2 regions of the Afipia sp. GW822-FHT04G07 genome follow, and region 2 is predicted to be linked to the other one. Evidence: predicted binding sites of a transcription regulator. Region 2 holds the regulator's gene; the other holds the start of a gene.
What was found. Region 2 encodes PhoB, which activates phosphate uptake and scavenging genes when phosphate is short. Its sites were predicted from a motif close to TGTCATNNANCTGTCAT; they were not measured.

Region 1 (6,561 bases), 520 kb from region 2:
CTCGCGGCCGAGACCGCACAACGTCTTCTCGTTGAACACGGGCGCAAGGTTGCGCGTCTTGTCTTCGTAGACAACAAGACGAACCGAGTTCGACCCGATGTCGATGACAGCCACCGTCCGGGACGGTTTGCGAACTGTGCGATGAGACTCGCGACTGGATGCCGGGGCCACGGATTCGGTCTTCGCGCCGCTAACGCTCCGAACGGCGCGTAAGGCGACGTGGCGAAGATTCTTTGAGCGATTTTCCACGGCCTGACAGACTCGGGTTCGTCATGAAGTAGTTGTGCACGTTGAAGGGCTCTTCGCCCTTCGCGGCCTTCATACGTGTTGACGACCCATCCGGCAACAATCGCCAGCTCTGTTCATTGTCTTTCAGGTTCGCGACCATGATTTGTTCGAGAACCTGCTGATGTACCGTCGGATTTTGCAACGGACACAGCACCTCGACCCGGCGGTCCAGATTGCGCGGCATCATGTCAGCGGAGGAGATATACACAGCCGCCTTCGCGCTCGGCAGGCCGTGGCCCATGCCGAAGCAATAGACTCGTCCGTGTTCCAGGAACCGGCCGATGATCGATTTGACCCGGATGTTCTCCGACAAGCCCGGCACACCGGGCCGCAGGCAGCAGATTCCACGAATGATCAGATCGATCGAGACCCCGGCCTGCGAGGCTTCGTACAGCGCGTCGATGATCTCCGGATCGACCAGCGAATTCATCTTCAGCCAGATCGCACCCGGCTTGCCATGGCGCGCATGGTTGCTCTCGCCGTGGATGTGCTCGATCATCCGCTTGCGCAGCGTCAGCGGCGACACGCCCATCTTCTCGATGTCGCGCGGCTCGGCATAGCCGGTGATGTAGTTGAAGACGCGTGCGGCGTCGCGCGCGATCACAGGGTCCGAGGTGAAGTACGACAGGTCCGTGTAGATGCGCGCGGTAACGGGATGGTAGTTGCCGGTGCCGGCGTGAACGTAGGTCGTGAGCCCGGCGCCTTCCCGGCGCACCACCAGCGACAGCTTGGCGTGGGTTTTCAGTTCGAGGAATCCATAGACCACCTGCACGCCCGCGCGTTCAAGATCGCGCGCCCAGCGGATGTTGGCCTCTTCGTCGAAACGCGCTTTCAGTTCGACCAGCGCCGTCACCGACTTGCCCGCCTCCGCCGCCTCGGCGAGCGTCCGCACGATCGGTGAATCGCGCGAGGTGCGATACAGCGTCTGCTTGATGGCGACGACATCGGGATCGCGCGCCGCCTGTTGCAGGAACTGCACCACGACGTCGAACGATTCATACGGGTGATGGACGACCAGATCCTTCTGCCGGATCGCCGCGAAGATGTCGCCGCCGTGATCGCGTACGCGCTCGGGATGGCGCGGCACATAAGGCGTGAACTCGAGATCGGGGCGGTCGAGCCGCGTCAGTTGCGACAGTTCGTTCATGGCCAGCACGCCGTCGACAAGAAGCACGTCGTCGTCAGGCACTGACAGGGCGCGCTGCACGAATGCGCGCAGTTCGTCAGGCATATGGGCTTCGATCTCAAGACGGATCACCGACCCGCGGCGGCGGCGTTTCAGCGCCGACTCGAACAGGCGAACCAGATCCTCGGCCTCTTCCTCGATTTCCAGTTCGGAGTCGCGAATGATGCGGAACGCGCCCTGCCCCTTGACGGTGTAGCCCGGGAACAGCCGCCCGATGAACAGTCCGGTGGCCTGCTCCAGCGTGATGAGGCGGACCGAGCCATCCTTGCCGGCAGGCAAACGGATGAAGCGGTCGATCTTGCCCGGCATGCGGATCAGCGCATTCATCGCCTTGCCGTCGGACACCCGCGCCAGATGCAGCGCGATGGTGAAGCCGAGGCTCGGGATGAACGGGAACGGATGCGCGGGATCGATCGCCAGCGGCGTCAGCAGCGGAAAGATATTGTGGAGGAAGTGATCTTCGATCCAGGCCGTCTCGGTCTTGCTGACATCCTTGCCGTCGACGAGGACGATGCCCACTCCGGACAGGATGTTGCGCAGGTCGCGCCAGATCTCCTGCTGGTCACTGGCCAGCTTCGAGACCGTTTCGTTGATCTTCGCGAGCTGTTCGGTGGGCGTCGAGCCGTCCGGGCTGCGCTCGTTGATGCCCTCACGGACCTGAGCCTTGAGACCCGCAACGCGGACCATGAAGAACTCGTCAAGGTTGTTGGCGGAAATAGACAGGAACCGGACCCGCTCCAGCGCCGGGTGGTTGAGGTTGACCGACTCTTCAAGCACGCGGCGATTGAAGTGAAGCCACGAAAGCTCGCGGTTGATGAAGCGATCGGAACTTGACCCAATTGATGCCGGAACCGTAATTTCTTCGGTTTCTTCTTTTCTAACAATAGCTTGCGCGGAATCCATAAAGCGAGACCTTATTCACATCAACAGCCCGTAATGTGGACGGTTTCCACGGAGACAATGTGCCAGCGTCATGACAGTTCGATGACATGATGGGCCAGGACAGGTTAATGACCAAGTCCCTGCGCGATCAGGCCGCAGTGTCCTTGAGGATTTCCGCAGCCAGCGCCCGCGTCACCGGCCGGCGCTGCCGCAGCGCCTCGCTGTCCAGCAATTCGACCGCGTGCCGCGCCGCAGCGAAAGAACGCTCGATCCGGGTTGCGAGGTAGCTCACGATGCTGTCGTCCACGCTCATCTGGCGGTCGGCGCAGAATTTGACGATCAGCGCCCGAAACAACTGGTCGTCCGGCGGCGTCAGCGTCACCACCGACACCGCGCGCAGACGCGAGCGCAGGTCGCGCAGGTCCACCGGGAACAAGGACGGCAACGTCCGTCCCGTCAGCAGGACATAGGCCTCGTCTTCGCGTGCGAGATTCAATAAATGAAACAGCGCGCGCTCATCGAACGACGCCGGGTCAAGATCATCGACGACCAGCGCGCCGGTGGCGAGTTCGTCCGGCACGTTGTCTGGCGTCAGCGTATGCGCTGCGACCGAGCGCGCGCCTGCCTCCGCCGCCCAGATCGATGCGAGATGACTTTTGCCGCAGCCCTCTGGGCCGACCAGCATCATGACGCGGTTCGGCCAGTCCGGCCACGCATCGATCAGCGCCAGCGCCTGCGCGTTGGCGGAGCCTTCCATGAAGTTGTCGCGCGTCAGGCTTTCCGCGTGCGGCAACGCAAAGGCCAACTGACGGGGGCGAACGCGCGCTACCAAGCAAGACTCCTGACCGAACCACCCGGTCTACGCAACATGCTGCTTTTGAAGTGTATCACGGTATCGGCGCGGTCGCGCTCATGTGCCGTGCCCATTCCACGAGATAGAAGGACACCGAAAGCAGCGTCAAGACCGTCACGCAACCCGCCAGAATGATCTCGTAGGGCGACGCATTGAACTGGAAGCCGAGCGAGGCCAGCACCAGCGCTGCGAACGACACCTGCGCCACGGTGTTGAGCTTGGACACCATCAGTGGCTTCATCGGAACCGGATTGTCGAGAATCCACGAGACAATCACGGCGCCCACGATCATGAAATCGCGCGACACCACCAGGATGACAAGCCAGCGCGGGATATCGCCGGAGATTCCGAGCGTGACATAGATCGAGACCAGCAGCGCCTTGTCGGCGACGGGATCGAGCAGCGCCCCGATCTCGGTGGTCATGTTGAACCGCTTGGCCAGAAAGCCGTCGATGGCGTCGCTGACCCCCGCCACCACAAAGATGACGAAGGCGATGGTCATCTGGTTCGACGCGATGGCCCAGACGATGACCGGCACCAGCAGGATGCGGCCCAAAGTAATGATGTTCGGCAGATTCACGCGACTTTTCCCGGCTCCCCATTGTTGTAGCGGCCCGGTGCGACCTTGCCTAGGACACGGGACTGCGGCCCAGTGCCCGAACGTTCTACATAGCTATGCACAGCCGCCCCGCCAGCCATTGCGCCAGCGCAAAATCCGACGTAACCACCGGCATACTCTCGGAAACTTGGCATGACCGATCAAAAATCCGGCCTGACCTATTCGTCCGCCGGCGTCGATATCGACGCCGGAAACCGTCTGGTGGACCTCATCAAGCCGCTGGTGCGCGCCACCGCGCGGGCGGGCGCCGACGCTGAAATCGGCGGATTCGGCGGCCTGTTCGACCTCAAGGCCGCGGGCTTCAAGGATCCCGTTCTGGTCGCCGCCACCGACGGCGTCGGCACCAAGGTCAAGATTGCCATCGAGACCGGAATCCACGGCGGCATCGGCATCGACCTCGTGGCGATGTCGGTCAACGATCTCGTGGTCCAGGGCGCGGAACCGCTGTTCTTTCTGGATTACTTTGCCTGCGGCAAGCTCGACCCCGAGGCCACCGCCTCGATCGTGGCCGGCGTCGCGGAAGGCTGCCGCGAATCCGGCTGCGCGCTGATCGGCGGCGAGACTGCCGAAATGCCCGGCCTCTACAAGGACGGCGACTATGACCTCGCGGGCTTCGCGGTAGGCGCAGCCGAGCGCGGCACACTGCTGCCGCACAAGGACATCGGCCCGGGCGACGCGGTGATTGGCCTCGCCTCCTCGGGCGTCCATTCCAACGGCTTCTCGCTGGTGCGCAAGGTGGTCGAGAAATCCGGCGTGACATTCGACGCGCCCGCGCCGTTTGCGCCCGTGATGACGCTCGGCGGCGCGCTGCTCGCCCCGACGAAGCTCTATGTGAAATCCTGTCTCGCGGCGATCCGCCAGACCGGCGCGGTCAAGGGCCTCGCGCACATCACCGGCGGCGGCTTCACCGACAACATTCCCCGCGTATTGCCGAAGCATCTCGGCGTCCGCATCGATCTGACTGCCGTTCCAGTGTTGCCGGTGTTCAAGTGGCTGGCGGCGGAAGGCAACATCGCCGAACTCGAACTTCTGCGCACCTTCAACTGCGGCATCGGCATGATCGCGATCGTCAAGCGCGAGCAGCTTGTCGAGGTGATGGAGATTTTCGCAGGTGCCGGCGAGCGCGTCGTCGATCTCGGCGAAGTCGTCGAGGCATCAGGCGACGAGCGCGTCATTTATGACGGCCACCTCGATCTGGCGGACTGAGATGGCAAAACGCCGCGTCGCCATTCTGATCTCGGGGCGCGGATCGAACATGACCGCGCTGATCGACGCGGCCAAAGCGCAGGACTTCCCCGCCGAGATTATCCTCGTGGTGTCGAACATCGCGGGCGCGGGCGGCCTCGCCAAGGCCTCCGGTGCCGGGATCGAAACCGCGACCATCGAGAGCAAGCTATTCGGCAAGGATCGCGAAGCGTTCGAGCGCGCGTTGCAGGATACCCTTCTCAAGCACAACGTCGATCTGGTGTGTCTCGCCGGGTTTCTCCGGTTGCTGACACCATGGTTCGTCAAACAGTGGGACGGCCGGATGCTGAACATCCACCCGGCCCTGCTGCCGTCGTACAAGGGACTGGATACCCACGAGCGCGCGCTTGCGGATGGCGTCAAGATTCACGGCGCGACGGTGCATTTCGTGGTGCCGGAAATGGATTCCGGCCCCATCGTGATGCAGGGCGCGGTCGCCGTGCTCGGAGATGACACACCCGACACGCTGGCTAAACGCGTACTCGGCGTCGAGCATCAGATCTATCCGGATGCGCTGCGCCTGGTCGCAAGCGGCGGCACACGGCTGGAGAACGGCGTGTGCAAGACCGACGCGAACGGTAGCCCAGATGACACGCTGATTTCGCCGGCGGTTATCTAGACGCGACCGACATAGCATCTGCTTCGTTGCCGCGAAGCCCGGTCAGGCCTCCCGTCCTCTGTGGCCACGCCACCACAGAGGACGGCTATGGCCCACCCGATCCGCCCCGAAACATTGACGCAAGCAGTGGATTCAGGGCAAATCGCTGGACGCCATTGCAGCAAATCCATTTCGAGTTCCGGTTGTCATGACAATTTCAGCGGCGCGAACGAGCCTGAGCCGAATGAAATTGCTGCTCGCGATAATGCCCGCGGCCGGCGTTATTTGCGCAGCCTCGAACGCCAACGCGCAGTTCGTCCCGCCTCCCGTCTTTCCCGACGCCACCGACAACAATTCTCATTTCGCCGCCCACGCCGCCCAGTTCGACATCGGCAGCAGCTTCCTGCAACGCCTCGGCCGCGAGGCCACTTACGGATTCGCCGCGCGCGATAATTCCGGCGGCGGTGGCGCGTCGCAAAGCACTGCCGAACCGCTGTACCGGACCTGGGCCGAAGGCTACGGCCTCAGCGCGCACACCGCCGCGCAGGGAACATTCGTCGGCGACCGGCGCAAGGCGCTCGGCGTTGTCGGCGGCATAGGCGCAACCGTCGCGCCCGGCCTGAATGTCGGCTTCTCCGCCGACGAGAGCCGCACGCAAATCGATGTTCCGATCGCGCTGCAAAGCGCCTCGCTGGGCATGACCCAGATCGGCGTCAACGCGTCCTACACCAACGGCCCTTGGACTGTGGCGGCAGCGGCCGTGCATGGCTTTGCCCGTATCAGTTCAATCCGGGCAACGCCGCTTGGAGGCGCCCTCGCCAATTACCGCGGCAGCATCGACGGCGTGCTCGGCGAACTGAACTACAACTATTCCTTCGGTCAGAGCCGCA
Region 2 (6,561 bases):
GATGTATATTGAAAAACAGATGAAAGCTTTCCGCTCGGAGGAACGCAAAGACGAAACCATGAGCGTTGTCGCAAAGCCGTTGTCTGACGCCGACATCGCGGACCTCGCCGCGTGGTATTCCGGACTTGAGGTCAACGTGACGCTGCCAAACTGAGATTCGCGCAACAGAGATCTAACGCGCGCGGGTAAAATAGTAGGCTAGGTCGTTGATCGCAGCAACAACAGCATCCCTCACCCCAGGATCATACAAAGAGTGCCCCGCGGCCTCGACCATCCTCAATTTCGCATCGGGCCAAACCGCCATCAACGCATGAGCGGTCGACGGCGGACACAGCAAATCGTAGCGGCCCTGCACGATGATCCCGCGAATGCCCTTCAACCGTCCCGCATTTTCCAAAAGTTGTCCGGGTTTCATGAAACAATCGTTCTGAAAATAATGGGCCTCCATGAATGGCGTAGACGGAAGACCGCGCCTCACATCGTTCACAGCGGCAATATCCAGCCGGGTTTTGGCAGGCTTGTGCTCCGACAGAATGCGCTCGGTGTCGTGCCATGCGCGGGACGCGGGCCCATGCACAGTCGGATCAGAATCGAGAATATGCTGCCAATACGCATCTAGTGGCCGATCACGGTCCTCGGGCTGCAACACTCCGATAAAATCCTCATTCAATTCTGGATAGAGGCGCGGCAGGTTTTTGAGGAAGGCGCTCTCCAGTTCGCTGCGGGTGCCGAGAAACGTCGCGCGCAGGACGATACCGCTGACGCGCTGCGGATGCGCCTGTGCGTAGGCCAGCGCCAGTGTCGCGCCCCACGATCCACCAACCACAAGCCAACGTTCGAAGCCAAGACTTTCGCGGATCGCCTCCATATCCGCGATCAAATGCGGCAGCGTATTCGCCTCAAGCGATCCTTTGGGACGGCTTCTGCCCGCCCCGCGCTGATCGAACAGCACTGCATGAAACCGAAGCGGATCGAACAACCGCCGATGATCGGGTTGGCAGCCGCTACCGGGGCCGCCATGCAAATAGACCGCGGGAATGCCGTCGGCGCGGCCGACTGTTTCGACGTAGATTTCGTGACCATCGCCCACCGACAGATGCCGCGCGGTGAGCGGCGCAAAGCGATCGGATTTGCCTGGTGTCGTGATGTCCGCGGCGTCAGGCTCCATGTTTATCAATCTCGCGTGTGTCGGTCTCAAGCGTGCCGCCCGCGAAGTTGCGATAGATGAAGCGGCGGCTGTCTCCCACGGATTCTCTCATAGCCGTTTTGAAAATCTGTTCGTGTGCAGGCGACAGCGCGCAGGCGGGATCGGTATTGCCAGCATTGCCCGTCAGCGCGAAGGCCTGGCAGCGGCAGCCGCCGTAGTCGATCTCCTTGAACTCACAACTCTGACACGGCTCGGGCATCCAGCCGGTGCCGCGATAGCGATTGAAGGCTTCGGAATTCTGCCAGATCCAGGCGATGGAATGATCGCGCACCGATTCAAATTTCAGGCCGGTAATGGTTTCAGCCGCATGACATGGCAGAATTTTACCTGACGGTGAGATGTTGAAGAACTGCCTTCCCCACCCGCCCATGCATTTCTTTGGGCGCAACGCGTAGTAATCCGGCACCACATAATCGATGGCGAGGATGCCCTTCAGCCGCACCTCGGCTTCCTCGACGATACGGGAGGTTTCGTCAATCTGCGCGATGGTTGGCATCAGTGCCGCGCGGTTTTTCAAGGCCCAGCCGTAGTACTGCACATTGGCGACTTCGAGCCGGTCGGCATCGAGATCGACCGCCATCTGGATGATGTCCGCAAGCTGACACAGGTTCTGTCGATGCATGACCGCGTTGACCGTCAGCGGTAGTCCGAGCTCTCGCGCCCAACCTGCGGCCTCGATCTTTTTCGCGTGCGCATCTTTCAGCCCCGCGACACGGTCGGCGACGCTCTGCTCGCTGCCCTGAAAGCTGATCTGAACATGGCACAGCCCAGCATCGGCCAATGCAGTCAGCTTTTCCTTCGTAAGCAGAACCGCCGAGGTGATGAGGTTCGAATAAAGCCCGACGTCGGTTGCGTGCTGAACGATCTCTGCGAGATCCTTGCGCGCCGTCGGCTCGCCACCGGAAAAATGGATCTGCAGCACGCCAATCGCGGCGAGTTCGCTCAGCACCCGCTTCCATTCGTCGGTGGAAAGCTCCGCGCCGCCTCGCTCCAGTTCTACCGGGTTCGAGCAATACGGACATTGCAAAGGGCAGCGGTGGGTCAGCTCGGCCAGAACAGCCAGCGGAATCCCGAATGTTTCGGCCTGCGATCTGCGCTGCTCCAGCACCGCCAATCCATCGGCTGGATCGGCGCGAACCGGAGAAGCATCGGTGAGCGTCGGGCTCATGACTTCGGATCCTGTGCCTCTGCAAGAAATCCCTTTTCGGCGAGATCCCGCAGCATGGCCATTACATCAGCGCCGATCATCCCGCGATCGGCAGCATACTTTGCGGCAAGCACATCGATGATCTGATCGACGTTACGGACGCCATCGCAGAGTTGCAAAATCTCTACCGCAATCTCGTCCGGCGCAAGTACGCGCTCCGGCACCAGGATCACCCAGACCTGCCGCGCTTCGTCGAACTTCAGCCTGGCATGACGCGCCAGCACGGGCCTGCTCCCTTCAGTTATGTCGATCCGCCGGCTTCGCAATGCCATCAGCCGCGCTCCGGCACGAAAGCACCCGGCGGAATATGGCCGTCGACATAGGCATGATAGAGCGCGTCGAGCTGGACCCAGAGCACGTTGGTCTTGAAAATCAACGCATTGCAGACAGCTTCGCGCTCTTCGGGTGTTTTTGCGTGCCGCTTGACGAAATCCAGCGCAAAATTGGCGTCGCGCGGCGCCTGCTCCATGCGCCGCTTGAAGTAACTCATGATGTTCGGATTGATGAAGTCGTAGTGCGCGAGCATTCCCGAAATGCGTTCCTCATGCAGGTTCGGCGCGAAAAGTTCGGTTAATGAGGACGCAATGGCTTCCAACGGCGTCTTGTCGCGAACGAAATGGACGTAGGCATCCACCGCGAAGCGCGTAGCAGGCAGAATTCCCTCGGCGGATTCGACATAAGCGCTATCGAGGCCGAGCCCTTCGGTCAGCTTCAACCAGCGCTCGATACCCCCTTCGGTGCCGACGTCGCCATCGTGGTCCTCGATGCGGTGTCGCCATTCGAGACGAATATCGCGGTCGCGAAAGCGCGAAATCACCACCGCGTCCTTGATGGGAATGGAGCTCTGATAATAGTAGCGGTTGAGCGCCCAGGCCTGAACCTGCCCCTTGTTCAGCTTGCCGCCGTGAAGCAACCGGTGAAACGGATGCAGATTGTGATAGCGCGTCGCGCCGATACCGCGCAGCGCAACCTCAAGGTCCTCCGCATTTGCAAGCGGCGTACCTGTCTTCAATGCAAATACGCTCGTCGCGATCAAATGGTGATCTCCGTGCCATCCGAAGGAATTTGCCAGCCGGCGCGCTCCACGGCTTCGCGCTCGGCGGCGCCCGGCAGCAGAACCGGATTCGAATTATTGATGTGCAGGAAAATCTTGCGCCCGATGCCGAGATCCTCAAGCCCGGCGATCACGCCCTGTTCACCGGAAATGGCCATGTGCCCCATGCGTTGACCGGTTTTGGTGCCAAGGCCGGCCGCGATCAATTCGTCGTCGCGCCACAGCGTACCGTCAAAGAAAACCAGAGACGCGCCGCGAAGGCGCTGCCTGAGATCGGGGGTGAGCGCCGCGCAGGCTGCGAGAAAGTAGAGATGTTCCCCGCTTGCCTTGTCAGTGATCCGCAATCCGAGCGTATCCCCCGCCTCATCGCCGTCGATAGGAAAGGCTGCCCCTTCCAGATACCAGGCGCGCTTGCCCGGCGCGGCAAAGGGAAGAATTTCGAGACCAGACGGTGAGCCGTCAGGAAGCTTCGGTTCGAACGGTTTATCGAATTCGACAGCCTCGCGCCGCACGCGCGTCTCATCGAGCACGTTGAAGATGCTGTTCGACTTGAGAATGGAGAGCACACGTGGGTGCGCGTAGATCGAAAAAGGCGAGCCCTCGCGCATCGACAACAATCCGGCGACGGCATCAACCTCACCATTGGTCAGGATGACGCCTGCGACAGGACTGTGGCGCAGATGACCGGCCTTGGGATGAAGCTGCGGCGTCGAAATCAATTGCTGACGCAAGTCAGGCGAGGCGTTGACCAGAAACCAGTGCTCACCGTCGGCGCTGACCGCAATCGATGTCTGAGTCGACTGCAATTCCGGATGCGAGCTGCGCGCCAGGCGGCAGACATCGCAGTTACAATTCCACTGGGGTACGCCCCCGCCCGCCGCAGCCCCGAGAACGACGACGCGCATGAGGGAGCTCCGTCCTCGATTCGATCTCATAAGGGGCAGCGCCGCAGACACAAGAAAACCCGGCCTCGCGCCGGAAAGCCTTCACATATGAAGGAATTCCTAGCGCAAACCGGACCGCTTAGCCGCGAGCCTGATAACGAGAATGCCGCTTACTTGCGCGCCGCGCAGGCGTACATGTTGATTTCCATGCCGACCGGCACTTCGACAATCTTGGGGGTCTTCCAGGCCATTTGCGGTCTCCTTGCCCATTGCATGACGGACTTCGTGCCATCATCACCATCGAAGCTACCACGGAGTTCGATTTTGGCGCCACGAAACTTGGATGCCGCCCGCCACAAAAATGTGACTTCGCTGCAATGCGAAAGAACCGGAACCAAACTCACTCGGCCTTGGCGAAACGATCATCGAGAGCGTAGCCCGCGCCGCGGACGGTGCGGATAGGGTCCGACTCGCGGCCCAGGTTCAGCAGCTTCCTCAGCCGACCGATGTGTACGTCAACCGTGCGCTCGTCGATGTAGATGTCGCGTCCCCATACGCCATCAAGCAGCTGTTCCCGGCTAAACACGCGGCCTGGGTGCTCAAGAAAGAACTCCAGCAGGCGATATTCGGTAGGGCCGAGATCGATCGGCCGGCCCGAACGCGCAACGCGACGCCGGTCGCGGTCCAATTCGATGTCGCCGAACGCCAGAACCGTCGCAAGGCGTTCGGGACTTGCACGCCGCAATAGGCCTTTGACCCGCGCCAGCAGCTCGGGAACCGAGAACGGCTTGACGATGTAATCGTCTGCGCCGGTCGCAAGTCCCCTCACCCGCTCGCTTTCCTCGCCGCGCGCGGTCAACATGATGATCGGAATCTGCTTGGTCTCCTGCCGCGCGCGCAGGCGGCGGCAAAGCTCGATTCCCGACAGGCCGGGAAGCATCCAGTCAAGCACGATCAGATCTGGGATATGCTCCTTAAGCCGCGTATCGGCGTCATCGCCGCGGGCCACGGTCTCGACGTCGTAACCCTCGGCGTCCAGATTGTAACGAAGCAGCGTCGTCAACGCCTCTTCGTCTTCGACCACAAGAATGCGGGCGCTCATGAGCGGTCCTTCAATTCATCATCCTGCAAGTTAGCTGCCTGACGCGGCCGTTGCAAAGTTCGTCATGTCGCCCTTCGGGCGCTGATCGAGCATCTGCTGGCCTTCGATCATATAGAAAACCGTCTCGGCAATGTTGGTCGCGTGATCGCCGATACGCTCGATGTTCTTGGCGCAGAACATCAGGTGAATACAGAACCCGATGTTTCGCGGATCTTCCATCATGTAGGTCAGAAGCTCGCGGAACAGCGAGGTGCAGATCGCGTCGACCTCCTCGTCGCCCTTCCAGACCGTCATCGCAGCCGGCAGATCGTGTGCCGCATAGGCGTCGAGCACTGATTTCACCTGTGACTGCACGAGATCGGTCATGTGCTCCAGGCCGCGGATCAGCTTCAAAGGGTGAAAATCGCTGTCCAACGCCGAAACACGCTTGCCGATATTCTTCGAGAGATCCCCGATCCGTTCGAGGTCAGTCGCAACACGCAAGGAACCGACGATCTCGCGCAGATCGACCGCCATCGGCTGGCGGCGCGCGATGGTCAGCACGGCACGCTCCTCGATCAGATGCTGCAGTTTGTCGATCTCGACGTCGGCGGCGACGACGCGCTTGCCCAGCGCAACGTCGCGCCGGATCAGCGCATCGACAGAATCGACGATCTGTCGCTCAGCCAGGCCACCCATCTCGGCGACAAGCCGGTTGAGTTCCTGAAGGTCTTCGTCGAACGCCTTGGCGGTATGATCTGAACCCATGATTTGTCTCTCCCGCGAAATGCGCGTCAGCCGAAACGGCCAGTGATGTAATCCTGCGTCCGCCGATCTGTCGGCGACGTAAAGATCTTGTTGGTATCGTCGAATTCAACCAGTTCGCCGAGATACATGAACGCGGTCTTGTCCGACACACGCGCCGCCTGCTGCATATTATGCGTCACAATGGCGATTGTGTAATCTTCCTTGAGCTCCTGGATCAGTTCCTCAACCTTGGCGGTGGAGATCGGATCGAGCGCCGAGCAAGGCTCGTCAAACAGAATCACTTCCGGACGGACGGCGACCGTCCGTGCGATGCACAGGCGTTGCTGCTGACCACCCGACAGGCTGAGGCCGCTCGCATTT

Region 1: a site for PhoB is predicted at 2,448-2,464, ahead of AC1RKJ_RS02945 (RNA degradosome polyphosphate kinase). Genes of this name have one in related genera too.

The regions. Positions count from the first base shown of each region.
Region 1 is NZ_JBXAMP010000001.1:615,141-621,701, forward strand. It holds gene ppx (exopolyphosphatase) at 1-171, opposite strand, end outside; gene AC1RKJ_RS02945 (RNA degradosome polyphosphate kinase) at 191-2,377, opposite strand; gene AC1RKJ_RS02950 (P-loop NTPase family protein) at 2,505-3,188, opposite strand; gene AC1RKJ_RS02955 (CDP-alcohol phosphatidyltransferase family protein) at 3,244-3,789, opposite strand; gene purM (phosphoribosylformylglycinamidine cyclo-ligase) at 3,961-5,034, shown strand; gene purN (phosphoribosylglycinamide formyltransferase) at 5,036-5,692, shown strand; gene AC1RKJ_RS02970 (autotransporter outer membrane beta-barrel domain-containing protein) at 5,916-6,561, shown strand, end outside.
Region 2 is NZ_JBXAMP010000001.1:95,357-101,917, reverse strand. It holds gene AC1RKJ_RS00535 (c-type cytochrome) at 1-154, shown strand, start outside; gene pip (prolyl aminopeptidase) at 173-1,168, opposite strand; gene pqqE (pyrroloquinoline quinone biosynthesis protein PqqE) at 1,158-2,375, opposite strand; gene pqqD (pyrroloquinoline quinone biosynthesis peptide chaperone PqqD) at 2,372-2,686, opposite strand; gene pqqC (pyrroloquinoline-quinone synthase PqqC) at 2,686-3,450, opposite strand; gene pqqB (pyrroloquinoline quinone biosynthesis protein PqqB) at 3,447-4,373, opposite strand; gene pqqA (pyrroloquinoline quinone precursor peptide PqqA) at 4,523-4,603, opposite strand; gene phoB (phosphate regulon transcriptional regulator PhoB) at 4,753-5,454, opposite strand; gene phoU (phosphate signaling complex protein PhoU) at 5,485-6,201, opposite strand; gene pstB (phosphate ABC transporter ATP-binding protein PstB) at 6,228-6,561, opposite strand, start outside.